Regions from separate parts of the Pseudodesulfovibrio tunisiensis genome, predicted to be linked through region 2. Evidence: predicted binding sites of a transcription regulator. Region 2 holds the regulator's gene; each other region holds the start of a gene.
What was found. The regulator sigma-54, encoded in region 2, starts transcription at its own class of promoters, with help from an activator protein. The targets are predictions, from matches to a motif close to CTGGCACGGNNNNTGCTT.
Positions count from the first base shown of each region.

Region 1: the regulator sigma-54 is predicted to act here: its motif matches at 1,957-1,974, upstream of MPN23_RS12740 (protoporphyrinogen/coproporphyrinogen oxidase).
Region 3: the regulator sigma-54 is predicted to act here: its motif matches at 2,416-2,433, upstream of MPN23_RS10510 (NifB/NifX family molybdenum-iron cluster-binding protein).
Region 4: the regulator sigma-54 is predicted to act here: its motif matches at 1,486-1,503, upstream of MPN23_RS16890 (TadE/TadG family type IV pilus assembly protein).

Region 1 covers NZ_CP094380.1:2,641,651-2,645,849, reverse strand. The annotation lists gene MPN23_RS12745 (M24 family metallopeptidase) at 1-537, opposite strand, end outside; gene MPN23_RS12740 (protoporphyrinogen/coproporphyrinogen oxidase) at 545-1,906, opposite strand; gene MPN23_RS12735 (phosphate ABC transporter substrate-binding protein) at 2,104-2,913, shown strand; gene pstC (phosphate ABC transporter permease subunit PstC) at 2,998-3,921, shown strand; gene pstA (phosphate ABC transporter permease PstA) at 3,971-4,199, shown strand, end outside.
Region 2 covers NZ_CP094380.1:781,292-785,490, reverse strand. The annotation lists gene rapZ (RNase adapter RapZ) at 27-908, opposite strand; gene MPN23_RS03900 (PTS sugar transporter subunit IIA) at 923-1,372, opposite strand; gene hpf (ribosome hibernation-promoting factor, HPF/YfiA family) at 1,374-1,919, opposite strand; gene rpoN (RNA polymerase factor sigma-54) at 1,958-3,382, opposite strand; gene lptB (LPS export ABC transporter ATP-binding protein) at 3,625-4,199, opposite strand, start outside.
Region 3 covers NZ_CP094380.1:2,135,008-2,139,206, forward strand. The annotation lists gene MPN23_RS10500 (cation-transporting P-type ATPase) at 1-472, opposite strand, end outside; gene MPN23_RS10505 (sigma-54 interaction domain-containing protein) at 977-2,314, shown strand; gene MPN23_RS10510 (NifB/NifX family molybdenum-iron cluster-binding protein) at 2,634-2,897, shown strand; gene MPN23_RS10515 (Mrp/NBP35 family ATP-binding protein) at 2,984-3,850, shown strand; gene MPN23_RS10520 (amidohydrolase) at 3,932-4,199, shown strand, end outside.
Region 4 covers NZ_CP094380.1:3,582,957-3,587,155, forward strand. The annotation lists gene MPN23_RS16885 (PAS domain-containing hybrid sensor histidine kinase/response regulator) at 1-1,344, shown strand, start outside; gene MPN23_RS16890 (TadE/TadG family type IV pilus assembly protein) at 1,548-1,949, shown strand; gene MPN23_RS16895 (TadE/TadG family type IV pilus assembly protein) at 1,952-2,338, shown strand; gene MPN23_RS16900 (pilus assembly protein TadG-related protein) at 2,349-3,515, shown strand; gene MPN23_RS16905 (peptidylprolyl isomerase) at 3,599-4,153, opposite strand; gene MPN23_RS16910 (glycosyltransferase) at 4,150-4,199, opposite strand, start outside.

The sequences.
Region 1 (4,199 bases), 1.7 Mb from region 2:
CACTTCCCGGGCCACTTCGACTTCGGTCTGGCCGGGCTGCAGAAAGGTTGCCATGTGCTCGAACATTTCGTGGTTCAGGCGCATGGCGTCATCCATGAGCCGGATTTCCTCGGCATCCTTGATGATGCGCAGTTCCTCGACAAGGCCGTCAATGGCCGTGAGGGACACGTGCTCGATCAGGCGTTCGTGGTCGAACAGGTGAAAGGCCTTGGGCTCGAACGCGAGATTCGAGACCTTGTGGTCCTTGAGGAATCCGCCCACGGTGCCGAACTTGTCGCCCGTGTACACGCAGATGTTTTTCGGGTCCCAGACCTGTGCCGCCGCATCCGAGTAGCGGGGATCGGTGAAAAGATAGTCGTCGCCGTCCGCAGTGATCACGAGCCAGCCCGAGGACTCGTTGCACTGGGCGTCATGCAGCTCGAAGCCGCTCAGATAGAAGCGGTTGGCCGCATGGGACACGAGCAGGGCCGGGATTTTCCGTTCCGAGAGCAGCTGCTTGAGATTTTCCCTGCGCTGCCGGTAGATCGCATTTTTCATAAGAGCATCACTTCCATGAGTAGGTGGTTTCCGGTTCGCCGGCGACCATGCGCTGCGCCCATTCCACGCCCTGCATCACGGAGTGGTCCATGTTGGCCACTTCGTACTTCCAGCCGCCGAAGCGGCCGCGCGAATAGATGTCCAGCGCCTCCAGCCTCGGCTGGATCGCGGCAAGGGCACTGTTTCGTTGCAGGCAGGGCACGGGGTAGCCGTAGTCCACGGCAATTTCCCATTTCGTGACGATGTCGGGAACGCGTCCCGCATCGAGCATGTCGCTGTTTATCAGACCGGAGATGGTCCGGTCCATGAGTTCATCCAGATTTTCCGGCTTGTGATCCGACCAGGAAGTCTCGCACATGAACGCGAGCTGCTCCCCGGGACGAGCCACGTTGTTCGGAGAATAGTTGTGGAAATTCGTCACCCTGTAGAACGGGGAATCGCTTTCCGGGAAATACATCCAGCATCGGGAATTGTGGTCCGCCTCGCTCTGCATGTCCAGCCCGACCCCGCCGACGTACACGGAATTGTGCGTAAGCCGGGCAGCGGCCTCCCTGAGTTCGGCATCGGGCGAGATCAGCCATTTCCCGGCCAGCAGATCAAGGGGCGCGGTGTTCAGAAGAAAGTCGTATTCCACGACCTCGCCCTGCACCGTGCGCACGGTCCGGGCTGCCGCGTCGATTTCCACGACCTTCTGCCCATAGCGGATGCGGTCTTCCAGCCGTGCTGCCTGTCTGCGGAAGATTTCCCCGGTGCCCCCGTGCAGAGGGAATTTGAACGTGCTGTTCGGCCCCCACGCCACATCGTCACACTCTCGGAGGATTCGTTCCAGCACCATTTTCAGATCAACCACACTGACCCGCTCGCCGATCCATGAATACTGCATGAGTTCGAGCGGGGTGGCCCAGACCTTGAAGTTGTAGGGCAGCATGAAATATCGGGCAATGCCCGGGCCGAACACGTGCAGAATCCATTCGCGAAAACTGGTCGGGGGCTCCTCGGGACGGTTGCCGGGCAGCAGGCCCTCCACGCATTCCCAGCGCGGGCCTTCGGGCAGGTGGCGCACGTTGTTCTGGAAGGGATACGGCACCCATGAGGAACAGGTGCGCACCCAGGATTCCCGCTGGTGCTCCAGCCGTTCGTCACCAAGCAAGTCGTCCATGAGGTCGTCGAAGTATTTATAATGCGAAAATACCACATGCCCGCCAATATCCCACGTAAAACCGTGGGAGTCGGTAAAGCTGGCGGCAAGGCCGCCTGCGTGGTCGTGGCGTTCCAGAATCAGGAAGTCGTCTTCCCCGAGTTCCCTGAGCCTGCGGGCCGCGCCCAGTCCGGTGGGGCCTGCCCCGATGATGAGATATTTCGTTTTCATGGATGTCTCCGCATGGTTTCCGGGGGAATAATTTGCCAATCGGGAGAAATAATCAAGTAGTGTGCCACCGGAGGAATGTTGCAGGTGTCACTCAGGTTTTGCCTGCGCGTCACGCACCCGTAACACGGTTTTGCTAGTTGTTTTCCACGCAAATGAGGCCGACCAGACCCCAAAATATTCTGAGGAAGGACAACATCATGAAAAAACTGAGTGTTTTTGTACTGACCGTCGTGTTTGCCATTGCTTCCACCGTGGCCTTTGCCGGCCAGATTCGCGTCAAGGGCTCCACCACCGTGGACCCGGCCATGAAAAAGCTGGTGGCCGCGTATCAGAACAAGACCCCGGGCGTGACCTTTTCCATCTCCGCCACCGGCTCGGGCGACGGAGCCAAGGCCATCATCAACGGCACCGCGGACATCGGCATGATGTCCCGCGACATGAAGTCTGCCGAGGCCGAAAAGTGCAAGGCCAACGGCGTGACCCCGGTCCAGTACGTGATCGCCCTGGACTGCCTCGTGCCCATCGTGCATCCCTCCAATGCAGTGAACGGCCTGACCACGGCTCAGCTCAAGGACATCTATCAGGACAGGATCCGCGACTGGAAGGACGTGGGCGGCAACAAGGGCATGATTGCGCTGTTCTCCCGCGAGACCAATTCCGGCACCTACGAGGTGTGGCACAAGAAGGTCATGAAAAAGGAAGACGAATTCGAGATGGTCTCCCGCATGCCGTCGAACGCGGCCATGGCCGCCAAGATCGCGGGCAACAGGAAGGGCATCGGCTACGTGGGGCTGGGCTTCCTGAATCCCAGAATCAAGCCGCTGACCGTGGACGGCGTGGAAGCCAACATGCAGAACGCCATCAACAAGTCCTACCCCCTGTCCCGCGGCCTGAATCTCTATACCCGCGACACCGTGTCCGCCGAGGCCAGGGCGTTCATCGACTTCACGCTGAGTCCGGAAGGCCAGAAGCTGATCGAGGAAGCCGGATTCGTTCCGGTCAGGTAGCGGAATCGGCCTGAACAGACAGACAAACGCGCTTCCGCCAGGACGTTCGGCGTCCCGGCGGATCGGCGCGCCCAAGGACGGCTTATGCTGAACAGACATGCCAGGGAAAAAATCATCAAGGGCTTTTTCTTCTGCTGCGCCAGCCTTTCGATCATTGCGCTGGGCCTGATCATGTACTTTCTGTTTTCCGAGGCCCTGCCCACATTCACGGGCTTCGACGCCGTGGGCGAACATCATGCGGGCGTGCCCATCCTCGACTTCATTTTCGGGGACAAGTGGAAGCCGGTTTCCGAGACGCCGCAATGGGGCATTCTCCCGCTCATCGCCGGGTCCGTATGCGTGACCGCACTCTCTTCGCTCATCGCCATTCCGCTGGGCATCATGACCGCCATCTATCTGGCCGAAATCGCGCCCAACAAGGTGCGGGAAATCGTGAAGCCGCTCATCGAGCTGCTCGCGTCCCTGCCTTCGGTGGTCATCGGCTTTTTCGGGCTGGCCGTGGTGGCTCCGGTCATGCTGGAACTGTTCGACATCCGTTTCGGGGTCAACATGCTCAATGCCTCGATCATGCTGGCATTCATGGCCGTGCCCACCATCACCTCGGTGGCCGAGGACGCGATTCATTCCGTACCGGGCGAACTGCGCGAAGGCTCGCTGGCCCTTGGCGCGACCCGGTTCGAGACCATTGCGCGCGTCGTGCTGCCCGCATCCCTGTCCGGTCTGTCCACGGCCGTGATTCTGGGCATGTCCCGATCCATCGGCGAAACCATGGTCGTACTCATGGTGGCAGGCGGCGCAGCCATGATTCCGGGATCGATCTTCGACCCGGTTCGGCCCATGCCCGCAAGCATAGCCGCGGAAATGGGCGAGACCAGCTTCGGTCTGGAAATGCACTATTTCGCGCTGTTCGCCATTGCGCTGGTCCTGTTCGCGATCACGTTCCTGTTCAACCTGCTGGCCGACCACATTGCGCACAAGTACAAGCAGGTCGGCTCGGCGTCCCTGTAGGATTTTTTCATTTCAACGCCACCACAGTGGCGGAGGAGCAATGACGGAAATGACCGAAGCAAGCGTGAACATGACCGGTTCCGAACACGCGGCCCGCCACCTGTTCCGGCGCAAGGCGACCCAGGAGGTCTGGTTCGGGCTGTTCCGCGTGGCCGTGGCCCTGAACGGTCTGGCCCTGTTCACCATCGTGGGCTACATGGTCTACTACGGCCTTCCGGCCATCAGTTGGGATTTCCTGACCGGCATGCCCACGGAAGGCGGGCTGGCCGGAGGCATCT
Region 2 (4,199 bases):
GATTTTTTCTGCTTTGCTGCCATGAATCAACCCAGTTCAAGGTGCCTGTGTTCGATGGATGCCGCGTAGCCCTTGTCCTTGAGCCGTGCATACACGGCTTCGGCCACGGCAACGGACCTGTGCCTGCCGCCAGTGCATCCCAGTGCCAACGTCATCCTGTATCGCCCTTCTTCCGCATACAGGGGAAGGATGTATTCCAGAAAATCAAGATAGCGGTCGAGAAATTCCGAGCCGGGCTGCCCTTGCAGAACATATTTCGAAACCGCTGCATCCTTGCCCGAAAGCTGCTTCAGTTTTTCATCAAAATACGGGTTCGGCAGGAAACGAAGATCAAAAACCAGATCAGCTTCCCGAGGCACTCCGTATTTGAAACCGAAGGAAATGACATGAACCCGCATTCCCTTGGCCTCTTCATCGAATGCCGCCCACTTCTCCTGAATCACGCGTCTGAGGTCATGGATGGAATACCCCGTGGTGTCGATGACCAGAGCTGCGGTCTGCCGGACGGGGTCCAACAGGTCGCGTTCCCGCTCCAGCGCCTGCTCCAGTCCCAAATCCCGGGTTTCCAGAGGATGCGGGCGACGGGTGGTGGCGTACCGTCGCACGAGCGTGTCCATTCGCGCTTCCAGAAAGACCACCTGAACCGCTGCCTGCTGCTCCTGCAACTGGCTGACGACGTCTTCCCAGCGCCGAGGGAAATCGGGCTGGCGCAGGTCCATGCCCAATACCAGACCTCGATGCTTTTTGTCCTGTCCGGAAAAAAGTTCGGCCAGCTTGGGCACCATGCCCGCTGGCAGGCCGTCAATGCAGAAATATCCGAGATCTTCGAATACCCGGAGAGCCGTGCTTTTTCCGGAGCCGGAAATGCCGGTGACCACGATGACGGGAAAAGTGTTGCGCGGAGACATCGCCACTCGGTTGGTTACGCGTTCTTGAGCAGGTTCCAGAGGGTATCTGCATCCACGGCATCCATGAATTCCTGTCTGAACGAGGAATCGCGCAGGAGCCGGGAAATATGCGCCAGAATGCGCAGATGCATTCCCGCCACCTGAGCCGGAGCAAGCACGAGAAAGAAGATGTGGCAGGGTTTGTGATCGAGCGCATCGAACTCCACCCCTTCGCTGCTGCGTCCCACCAGAACGAGAATCCTGTCCAGATCGTCGAGTTTGCCGTGGGGGATGGCGATTCCATCTCCGATGCCGGTGGAACCAAGCCCTTCACGTTCGAGAAGGACGCGAACGGCCTCGTTCGCGTCCAACTCGGAATATGCTTCGCCCAAGGGGGCGACAAGTTCTTTCAGTACCTCGGACTTTGTCGAGGAAACGAGGTTCGGAAAGATGAGTTTCTTGTCCAGGTAATCACCAAGTATCATGTCAGAATCCAGGTTCGATCAGTCCGAAATCCCCGTTCTTGCGCTTGTAGATGACATTGACGCCTTCGGTTTCCGCATTGCGGAACACCAGGAATTCGTGATCCATGGTTTCAAGCTGCATGGCGGCTTCGTCCACGCTCATGGGCTTTGGTTCATATTCGGAAGTCAGCTCGATCGACGGCGTACGTTCGCCGCTGAGGTCATCAAAGCTGAGGACGTTCATTTGCACGGTCTTGTTGCCGCGCGCCATCTTGCTGCGGCCCTTCATCTTTTCACGCATCTTTCTGAGCTGGGCTTCAACCTTGTCCAGCACCATGTCGATGGTGGAATACATGTCTTCGGAAGATTCGAAGGCCGAGATATGAATATTGTCGGCGGTAAGCACGATGTCCGCCTTGTGGCGAAACTTTTCTACCAGCAAATTCACCTGCAGTTCGGCAACCTCGTCGCCGGTGAAAAACTTTCCAAGCTTTTCAAACCGCTTGTTTGCATAGCCCTTGAGATGATCGGACGGTTCGAAATTCTTAAAGGTGAAGCTGATGTTCATGGTTACCCTCCTGGTTGATGATGGGTACAGACAACCTGTTAAAAAAACTGCTTGCGCTTGGAAGAGGACGGAATGTCCATTGCGGAACGATACTTGGCCACGGTGCGTCGGGCGATGTTCACGTCCAGCTTTTCCTTGAGAATCTCGCCGATGCGTTCGTCGCTCAGCGGCTTCTTGGGATCTTCCTCGGCGATCATCTTCTTGATGAGCGCCTTGACGCTTTCAGAGCCCACCTGAGAGCCGTCACCCAGGTCCAGCGCACTGTTGAAGAAAAACTTCAATTCGAAGATTCCGTGCGACGTGGACACATACTTGTTGGTGGTAATCCGGCTGACAGTGGATTCGTGCATGCTGATGTCCTCGGCGACCTCCTTGAGGATGAGGGGCTTGAGTTTGGTCACCCCGTTCATGAAGAACTCGCGTTGAAAGCGGACTATGCTCTCAACTACCTTATACAAGGTGCGCTGCCGCTGGTACAGGCTTTTCATGAGCCATGCAGCCGAACGCATCTTTTCCTGAAAGTATTCCTTGTCCTTGGCCGGAGCCGCGTCCAGGCTGTCCATGTAGAAGGAATTCATCTGCAGCCGAGGCAGTCCGTCCTCGTTCAGGATGATGACGAAATCGTCGCCGTAGCGGTACACGAAGACATCCGGGCTGACGTAATATGGTTCGGTACTGCTGAAATTAGTCCCGGGCATGGGGTCGAGCTTCTGGATTTCATCCAGATAGCCCTTGAGTTCTTCCAATGAAATCTTGAACTTGCGTGCAAGGGGCTTGTAGCGATGCTTTTCAAGGTCCTCCAGATGCTCGGTAACCAGCGAGACCAGAATGGGGTCTTCGTCCATTTTGAAAAACTCCATCTGGACCATCAGACATTCCTGCGGGGTGCGGGATGCCACGCCCACCGGATCAAGCCGCTGGATGCGTTTGATCACGGCCTCGATGCTCTCTTCCGGAGCGGAAACCATGCATTGTATTTCCTGAATGGAGGCCTGGAGATATCCCTTGCTGTCCAGATTGCCCAGAATGACTTCACAGATGGCAAGGTCCTGTTCCGTGAAATCGGAAAGATGAATCTGCCAGCTCAGATGGCCTTCGAGAGAAGGTTTCGATGCCAGACGGGCTTCAAAGGAGAGCCCTTCTTCAGGGTGGTCCGTTTCCCGGACCTGAGCCTGCTTCGAGGTACTTGAAAATTCACCGAGATAGTTTTCCCAGTCCGCATTGCGGACCAGTTCCTCGTTTTCCTGGGATTCGCTCAGCTTTTCGTTGGGGTCGCTTTCATGCTGCGGTTCGATGGGGTCCGTTTCCGATTCGTCCAGAAACGGGTTTTCCAGAAGTTCCTGCTGAACCGTTTCAACCAATTCCAAACGCGAGAGTTGCAGCAGCTTGATGGCCTGCTGCAACTGGGGAGTCATGACCAGTTGTTGCGAAAGCTTGAGTTGTTGTCTGAGTTCCAGTCCCATATTGATGCCCTGTGAACGCCGCTGAAGCCCGTTCCGGGTTGTGCTCGATTATCAAATCATGCGTTATTGTAATCCGATCGTTTGTGATACTATGCCACACACTGGGCACCCCTGCAAGACAAACCGCCTAACATGCCGTGACTATAGAAAATATACAGGCAGATACACGATATGAAAAAAGTGTACCAAACCTTTCCGGGAGGTGTAAATCGGGAAAAGGGGAAAAAACGCGGAATCCGCTTTTACAGGCGAAAATCCTCGCCGAGATATATCTGCCGAGCCTGACTGTTCTGGACGATTTCCTCGGGAGCTCCCTCCAGAATGACCGCGCCTTCGTAAACGAGATAGGCGCGGTCGCAGATACTCAGGGTCTCGCGCACATTGTGGTCGGAAATCAATACGCCGATGCCCATGCTCTTGAGCACGGAAATGATTTCCTGAATGTCGATGACCGCAATGGGGTCAATGCCGGCAAACGGTTCGTCGAGCAGGATGAAATCCGGGTCCAGAATCAGGGCCCGGGCGATTTCCAGACGACGACGTTCGCCGCCGGACAGGAACATGGAGGCCTGATCCTGAAGTTTGGTGATGGTAAACATCTCCAGCAGCTCGTCGGCGCGGGCCCGCTGCTGAGCCCGGGTCATGTCGGTCTGTTCCAGAATGATCTCCAGATTCTGGCGGACGGTCAGCTTCTTGAAGATGGAGCTTTCCTGGGGAAGATAGCTCACGCCGAGGCGTGCGCGTTCATGAAGAGGAAGGCCGGTGATGGGCTTGCCATGCAGCGACACCTCGCCGGCATTGGGTTTGACAATGCCGA
Region 3 (4,199 bases), 1.4 Mb from region 2:
TCCGCAAATCCGCTGGCACCTTGTCCCCGGACCGCAGCAGCACCACGTCCCCGGGCACCACGCCCGAGGCAGGAATCCTGTCCGAACTCCCGGCGCGGAATACCACGGCCTCGGTGCTCATGCTCGCGGACAGGGAATCCAGCGCCTTCACGGCCTTGGCCTCCTGAATGTACCCCACCACCGCGTTCACCAGCACCACGGCCAGTATGACCAGCGAATCCACCCACTCGCCCAGATACGCCGTCACCAGCCCTGCCGCTATCAGAATGTAGACAAGCGGCTGATGGAATTGCAGCAGGAACCTTTCCAGATTCGTCCTGCCCTTCTTCCCGGTGATCACGTTCTCCCCGAAATGCTTCAGCCGCTGCTCCACCTCCAGCTCGTCCAGCCCCTTCCCGGGATCAACGTCCAGAAACTGCGCAACCTCGTCCGCCTCAATGTGATGCCAATGCTTGTCCAGCAACCTTTCCATGGTTCCCCCTCCATCGAAATCCGACCGAATATGCCCATTTTGCCCCGACCATACCCCGCCTCGCGGATTCAAGACAAGTCCTGATCCCTTTTTTGCCTTCGGCGACCTAAACCTTTTGAAAAAGGTTCAGGAATCCGAAACTTTTTGGTGCTACGCCGCCTGAAAAAACACAGGGAACTTGTCAGGCTCATATGGCGGCGTAGTTGGTCGCACCACAGCCAAACCTGCCCTGCCGAGAAACGAATCTCGGGGGAAATGAACAGACAAAGAAAAAAAACTCTCTCTTTCGGACCACCCGTTTCGGGCAAATCGAGCAGCCGGAGAAATGTCCCGGCAGGGCATTCCTCCGGCTGCTCGATTTTCCCGAAACGGAATGGGGATCCAAGGGGCCTTGCTCCTTGACGGGTCCGGGCAGCGCCCGGGCCCCCCGGGAGGGTCGCCGAAGGCCTCTTTTCCCATCCCCCGGCTATTGGCGTGCGTGCGTATCCCTGATAGGTTGCCGTCATGCCGTTTCCCAGGGATCTTCCGCTTGAGGACGTATTTTCGTCCATTGCCGACGGGCTGTTCACCGTGGATGCGGACTGGAACGTGACGTACTTCAACGAGGCAGCCGAACGCATCACGGGCATCAGCGCGTCCGAGGCCGTGGGCTGCAAATGCTGGGACGTGTTCCGCTCCAGCCTGTGCGACGGAAACTGCGCGCTCAAGGCGTGCTTGCAGAATGGCGGTCCCATCACGAACAAGTCGATTTTCGTGGTACGCCGGGACGGCAGAAAGGTGCCCATTTCCATTTCCGCCTCGCCGTTGCGCAATGCCCGCGGCGAAGTGATCGGCGGGGTGGAGACCTTCCGCGACCTGACCGAGATTCAGGTCATGCGCAAACGGGTCAAGGAACTGTACAAGTTCGAGGACATCGTGGGCCGCAGTCCGGCTCTGGAAAAGATATTCGAAATCCTGCCACAGGTAAGCCGTTCCGAGGCCACGGTGCTTCTGCTGGGCGAATCCGGCACGGGCAAGGAACTGTTTGCCCGGGCCATCCACAACCTGAGCACGCGCAAGGACGGGCCATTCGTGGCCGTGAACTGCGGCGCACTGCCCGACACCCTGCTGGAATCCGAATTGTTCGGATACAAGGCCGGTGCGTTCACGGACGCGCGCAAGGACAAACCGGGCCGCTTCGAATTGGCACGCGGCGGCACGATCTTTCTGGATGAAATCGGCGACCTGCCAGCAAAATTGCAGGTCAAGCTGCTCCGCGTGCTTCAGGAAAAGGCGTTCGAGCCATTGGGCGGAGTGCATCCGGTCAAGGCGAACGTACGCGTTGTGGCGGCCACAAACCGCAATCTGGAAAAACTGGTCGCAGACGGCACGTTCCGGCAGGACCTGTACTATCGCCTGAACGTGGTCACCCTGCGGTTGCCGCCCCTGCGCGAGCGACGCGGAGACATCGGCCTGCTTCTGGACCACTTCATCGAGGAATTCAACGCGATTCAGGGCAAACAAGTGGACGGGGTTTCCGAAGACGTGATGCACATTCTCATGCGCCATGACTTCCCGGGCAACGTACGCGAGCTGGAAAACATCCTGGAATTCGCGTTCATCCTGTGCTCCTCGGGCTTCATTCAGGTGGACCATCTGCCCGAGAACCTCCGGCCCAGACAGTCCGGTTCCACTGACCCGAACGCCCTGTTTTCCGGCACGCTGGAACAGATCAAGTGCCGGGCCGTGCGCGCGGCGCTGCAACGCAATGATGGCAAACGCATGGCCACCTGCCGGGAACTCGGCATTTCCAAGGACACGCTCCGCCGCATGCTCGCCCGCTGCGAAAAATCGGGCGAATAATTCGCCTGCCCCGACGATTCCGGGCGCATCCCTCTTCCCTTTCAGCTTCGCACTGGGAAAGTAAACACCAGTATTTACATACTTTTATTTTATATATTTCTTTGGCACGCCGCATGCTTTGCGTCTAGTCAGTTCGCGTCGGAATGTCCCGCGGACGGAGCCGATTATGACGGAAACAAAGAACCTGATTTGCCTGGCTTGTTACCAGGATCGACTTGCCTCGGTATTCGACAACGCAAGCGAATACCGGCTGTACGAGACAGATCAGGACAACCATATTTACCCCGCAGGCCGCCTATCCCTTCCCTCAAAGGACCCTATGGACAGGACATCCGCCATTATGGCCTGCGGGGTAACTTGCATTCTCTGCGGCGCAGTGTGCGACACCACCCGCAAGCATCTGGAGCGCGGCGGCATTGCCGTGCATCCATGGTTGACTGGAACCATTGACGAAACACTCCGGGCCTACCTGCAAGGTTCTCTGGCGGACTTTGCCATGCCCGGTTGCAGAAACTGCGGGGAACGCCGATCCCCGGCGGTTGTGCCCGTCCCGAATGCCGACGCGGGACAGGAGCGCGACTGACCTGGCAAACAGGCATTTGACATTCCCGCATCAGGTGTTAACTCTCCTTCGAAACATTGAAGCAAACCACCCGCAAGGAGTCTCATATGAGCGACGCATGCAACGGCTGTTCTTCGGCTACCGGAGACGGCGGCTGTTCCAACCCGAACGGTTGTCCCAGCCAGGAAGACATGAAGCTGAAGAAGACCCTGTCCCGCATCAAGCACAAGGTCGTGGTCATGTCCGGCAAGGGCGGCGTTGGCAAGTCCACTGTCGCCGCGAACATTGCGGTGGCCCTGGCTCTGGCCGGCAAGAAGGTCGGCCTGCTCGACGTTGACGTGCACGGCCCGTCCATCCCCCGCCTGCTCAGCCTCAAGGGCAATGCCCCCAAGGTTTCCGACGGCAAGATGGAACCCGTGCAGTGGAACCGCAACCTGTGGGTCATGTCCCTCGGCTTTCTGATTCCCGACCCGAATCAGGCCGTGATCTGGCGCGGTCCGGTCAAGATCGGCCTGATCAAGCAGTTCGTGGAGGACGTGGCCTGGGGCGATCTCGATTTTCTCGTGGTCGACTGCCCTCCGGGAACCGGCGACGAGCCGCTCTCCACGCTCCAGACTCTGGGCACCGACGCGCTCGGCGTGATCGTGACCACTCCGCAGGGCGTGGCCGTGGACGACGTGCGCCGCTCCATCTCCTTTGTGCGTGAACTGGAAAACACCGTGTTCGGCGTGATCGAGAACATGTCCGGCTTTGTCTGCCCGGATTGCGGAGCCATCCACAACATCTTCAGTTCCGGCGGCGGCGAAGAACTGGCCAGGGAAATGGGCGCGAACTTCCTCGGACGCGTGCCCATTGATCCGGAAGTCGCCCGCTCCGGCGACGAAGGCTACCCGTTCATGAAGGTCCACAAGGACACGTCCACGGGCAAGATATTCGCGGAAATCATCAAGCCTCTGCTGGCCCTTCCCGAATAAGTTTCCGGAAACACGACAGAATAATTCACGGCCATGCTTCGTTTTTTCGAAGCATGGCCGTATGCATTGCAAGGGGGAACCATGACAACGACACTCATCCGCAACGCAACCATCCTGACCATGGACAAACAGCGCCGCATCTTTCAGGGCGGCGACGTGCTCGTGAGTCAGGGCAAGATCGCGGCCATCGGCGGCGTGCCCGAGGACATGATTCCCGAAGACGCGGAAATCGTGGACGCAACAGGCAAGCTCGTGCTGCCCGGCCTGATCAACACCCACGTCCACACTTCCCAGCAGCTCGAACGCGGACTGGCCGACGACGTGAACCTGCTCACATGGCTGCATGACC
Region 4 (4,199 bases), 810 kb from region 2:
GGGCATTCCGAAAGCTACGAATGCGAGTACAGGCTGCTCAACGCGGATGGCGGATGGACATGGGTTCTGGCCAAGGGGCGGGTCTGCATGCGGGATGATCTGGGCAGACCGCTTCGCGTGGTGGGCATTCACATCGACCAGTCCGAGCGGAAAAAGGCCGAGGAGGAATTGATCATTGCCCGGGAGGCTGCCTTGGCTGCCAATAGGGCCAAGAGTCTGTTTCTTGCCAACATGAGTCATGAAATCCGAACACCGCTCAATGCCGTGCTGGGCATGCTGCAATTGCTCGAATATTCCGGTCTGGAGGAGGAACAGAGCGAATATGCGGCCAGCGCCGTGGCTTCGGGCCGGGCCTTGCTTGCCGCGCTGGAAAACGTGCTCAACCTGACTCATGCCGACCCTCGACGCGATCAAACGTGTCACGAACATTTTGTCCCGGCGGAACTGGCTGAATGGGCCATGCGGATTTTTCGGCCCACGCTGAAGCAGTGCGGTGCCGAGCTGCACGTTTCCATTGCCCGGGGAACTCCTTCGCTGCTGTGTGGCGATGCCGACAAGCTGCGGCAGATTCTGTTCAACCTGCTTTCCAATGCCTTGAAGTTTTCCCGTCAGGACGTCGATCTGGAAATGCTGGCCGTGACCGACTCCCGGGTGGAGCGCGGTGCAGTCTTTGTCCTTCGCATCGCGGACAGGGGAAAGGGCATGAATGTGGAACAGCTTGCCGATCTCTTCCGGTTCGAGACGACGAACGGACTCCCGTACTCGGGCGATTATCTGCACAAGGGACTTGGCCTGCGTGTGGTCCGTGATCTGGTGTTTTTGCTGGGCGGCGAACTGTGCCTGAGCAGCGAACCGGACAAGGGAACCGAAGCGCTTCTGTCCATTCCTGTGTCGCTTCCCCTGCCGGAACAGGTGAGTTCGGGAACGCAGACGGGGGCACAGGTTTGCCATCGGGTTCTGCTGGTCGAGGACGAGGCCGTGAACCGGCTTGCCGCACGCCGGTTTCTGGAAATCCTCGGGCACAAGGTCGCGACAGCCTCGACAGGTCCTCAGGCATTGAAAATGGCCTCGGAGCAGGCGTTCGACTGCATTTTCATGGATATCCGCATTCCGCAGATGGATGGACTGGAAGCGGTTCGGGCAATACGGGATTTGCCCGGGCAGCGGGGCAGGGTGCCCATCATTGCCCTGACGGCCCACAGCATGCCCAACGACAGGGAGCGTTTTCTGTCTCACGGCATGGACGGCTATGTGGCCAAGCCCATGACCATGGAGGACCTCCGTCGGGAGTTGGAGCATGTGCTGGGCCCTGCTGCCGAGGATGCCGGCGAGAATGTCGAATGATCCATAAATCATGTATTGGCGACCGGTGAACTCTCTTTTTGGTGGATCGGGCGGTTTGACTCCTTTTGCCTTCCTGTTTTCTGTTCTTCATAACCATCTTGAAATAATACATGTTTTTGGACCTGGTGTCGGTGCCCGGATTTGGCATGTGCCTTGCTTTGGTTCGGGTGGGGCCGTGTGCCCGAAACCGGACGAGGCAAAGCATGAGAAACGACAGACGGAATACGCGAAGCAGAAGTGGACAGGCCGTGGTGGAAACCGCGCTGATCCTGCCGCTGTTTGTGGTGGTTCTGTTGGGGATCATGGATTTCGCCCGGCTGTACTGGACGCAGAGCGTGGTACGCGGCGCAGCCAACGAGGGCGCGCGCATGGCCATTCTGGTCGAGGCCGAGGAAAACGACATACTGGACCGGGTGATCGGGGAGATCGCTTCGGGCGGTCTGGATCAGACTCCGAACGTGAGCGTGGGTGAGCGAAATTCCGGCCAGCCCGTGTCGGTTTCCGTTTCCGTCCCCTTTGAATTCGTGGTGGTCGGTTCCATCGTGCCCGGCCTTGAAAGCGTGAATCAGGTCGCGGCGACCGCGGTCATGACCCGGGAGCGGTGAGCATGAAGCGCACGCAGGAAGGCAGACAAGGCGCGGCCGCCGTGGAATTCGCCCTGGCACTGGCCTTGGTCCTGATTCCGATCATGGCCGGGGTCTGGGACATTTCCAAGTTCATCGACATCAACCATGTCCTTGCCCGTGCCGCGCGGGAAGGCGTGATCATGGCTTCCAGAGGCCATGACCCCACCGAGGCGGTGCGGGAATGCGTCTCCCGTGCCGGACTCATGGATCAGAATCTGGATGTGGCCGTGACCACGGCCTCGAATCCCGGTCTGGGGCAGGAAGTGCAGGTCGAGCTGGCCTATGATTTTTCCGGATATACGATCTTTCCGTGGGAGGAGTTCATGCCGCAGGGAGTGACAACCGCAGCCGTGGCCAAAATGGAGTGAGGGCGTCGTGATGCGTTTTCATCATGTATTCAGGGATGAGCATGGGCTTGCCAGCGTGGTTGTGGCCCTGTCCATGACCGTGATCATGGGCATGGTGGCTCTGGCCGTGGATCTGGGACACATTCATCTCAAGCGGGCCCGGTTGCAGACCGCTGCTGATACCGCCGCGCTTGCCGGGGCCAATTCCCTGCTTGCCTATGGTCGGGATTTCACGGGACTGCGGGCCGTGATCAGGGCATATGCCGCCAGAAACATGGATGAGGCGGATCAGGTTGCGGTCGCGATACAGGATGCGGACATCGTGTTTCTCGGAAACGGAGCGCCCGATCCTGATGATCCCGATCAGGTGGAAGTGACCATTACGCTCAGCCGGGAACGGGAAAATCCCCTGGCATTGCATTTCGGCGGAGTCATTGGCGTGCCCGTGGTGGACCTTTCGGTCACGGCCCGGGCCGGGCTGGTTCCGGTGTGCGGCTCCAAGTGCGTCAAGCCGTTCGTGGTACCCACCAAGTTCGAGTGGGACGACTATGCGGACCCGGGCACCAAGGGCTACGGGAACGGGGAACTGGACGTGGAAAGTCCGGGCGAGCTCGCTTCGGTGAACGTGCTTGGCTACGATCAGGGCGACGTGGGCACGCAGATCATCATCAAGCCCGGTGATCCGCAGCTCGCCATTGCTCCGGGGCAGTACAACCTCGTGGACCTGCCGCCCGTGAACAAGGGCGATCCCGTGACCGGGGCGGATGCGGTGCGCGAGAACATCGCGGGGTGCACCGGGTCCAACGACACCTTGGTGGAACCGGGCGACGAACTGCTGCTGGAGCCGGGCAACAGCGCCGGGCCGGTCAAGCAGGGAGTGAACGATCTTCTGGGCGAGGACCCCTATGCGTATTGGGATTCGTCCAGGAATGCGGTCGAGGGCAGCGTGTACGATGATCCCATGGACAGCCCCCGGGTCGCGCTCATGGCGTTCTACGACCCTCGGCAGCCGCCGATTTCCGGCAGAAATTCGATTTATGTCTATGAGCTGGGTGCGTTCTTCATCGAGGGAGTGGACGGGCAGGGCAATGTCTCGGCCCGATTCATCAATGCCGTGGCCGTGGACCCGGACCCCTCGGGAAACGATGACTGCATTCTGCGCATGAGCCGTCTGCTCATGGATTCCAGCCGCAGTTGATTCCGCGGATGCCTGCATGCATGATGAAAAAACGCCGCGTCCCGAATGGGGGCGCGGCGTTTCGATTGGTTCGACTTGTCTGGCTATTGGGCCTTCTGCACGTCGGCAGCGACCTTCATGGAGACGATCCTGTCCGGATTCTTGACCATGCCGTTGGCCCATTTGTCGCCCTTGGTGATCATGTCCACGTATTCCATGCCCTTGGTCACCTTGCCCCAGACCGTATAGTTGCGATCCAGGCTCGGCACGGTTTCGAAACAGATGAAGAACTGGCTGTCCGCGCTGTTCGGGCTTGAGGCGCGGGCCATGCTCACGGTGCCGCGCACATGAGGCTCGCTGTTGAATTCCGCGGGAATGTTCTGGCCGGAACCGCCTCTGCCCGTGCCCGTGGGGTCGCCGGTCTGGGCCATGAAGCCGTCGATCACGCGGTGGAATACCACGCCGTCGTAAAATCCCGTGCGGACCAGTTCCTTGATCCGTTTGCAGTGGGCCGGGGCCAGGTCGGGCCGCATTTCGATTTCCACCCTGCCGAATTCCAGATCCATGTACAGGGTGTTTTCCGGGGCCGAGGCCAGACAGGGCGTTGTCAGGGCGAGCAGGGTCGCGAAAGCGGTGAGCAGAAGGGTGATTCTTTTCATTGAGCTGTCCGTGTTGCGGTTGTCGCGGGTTCCGGCGTCGGAAGCT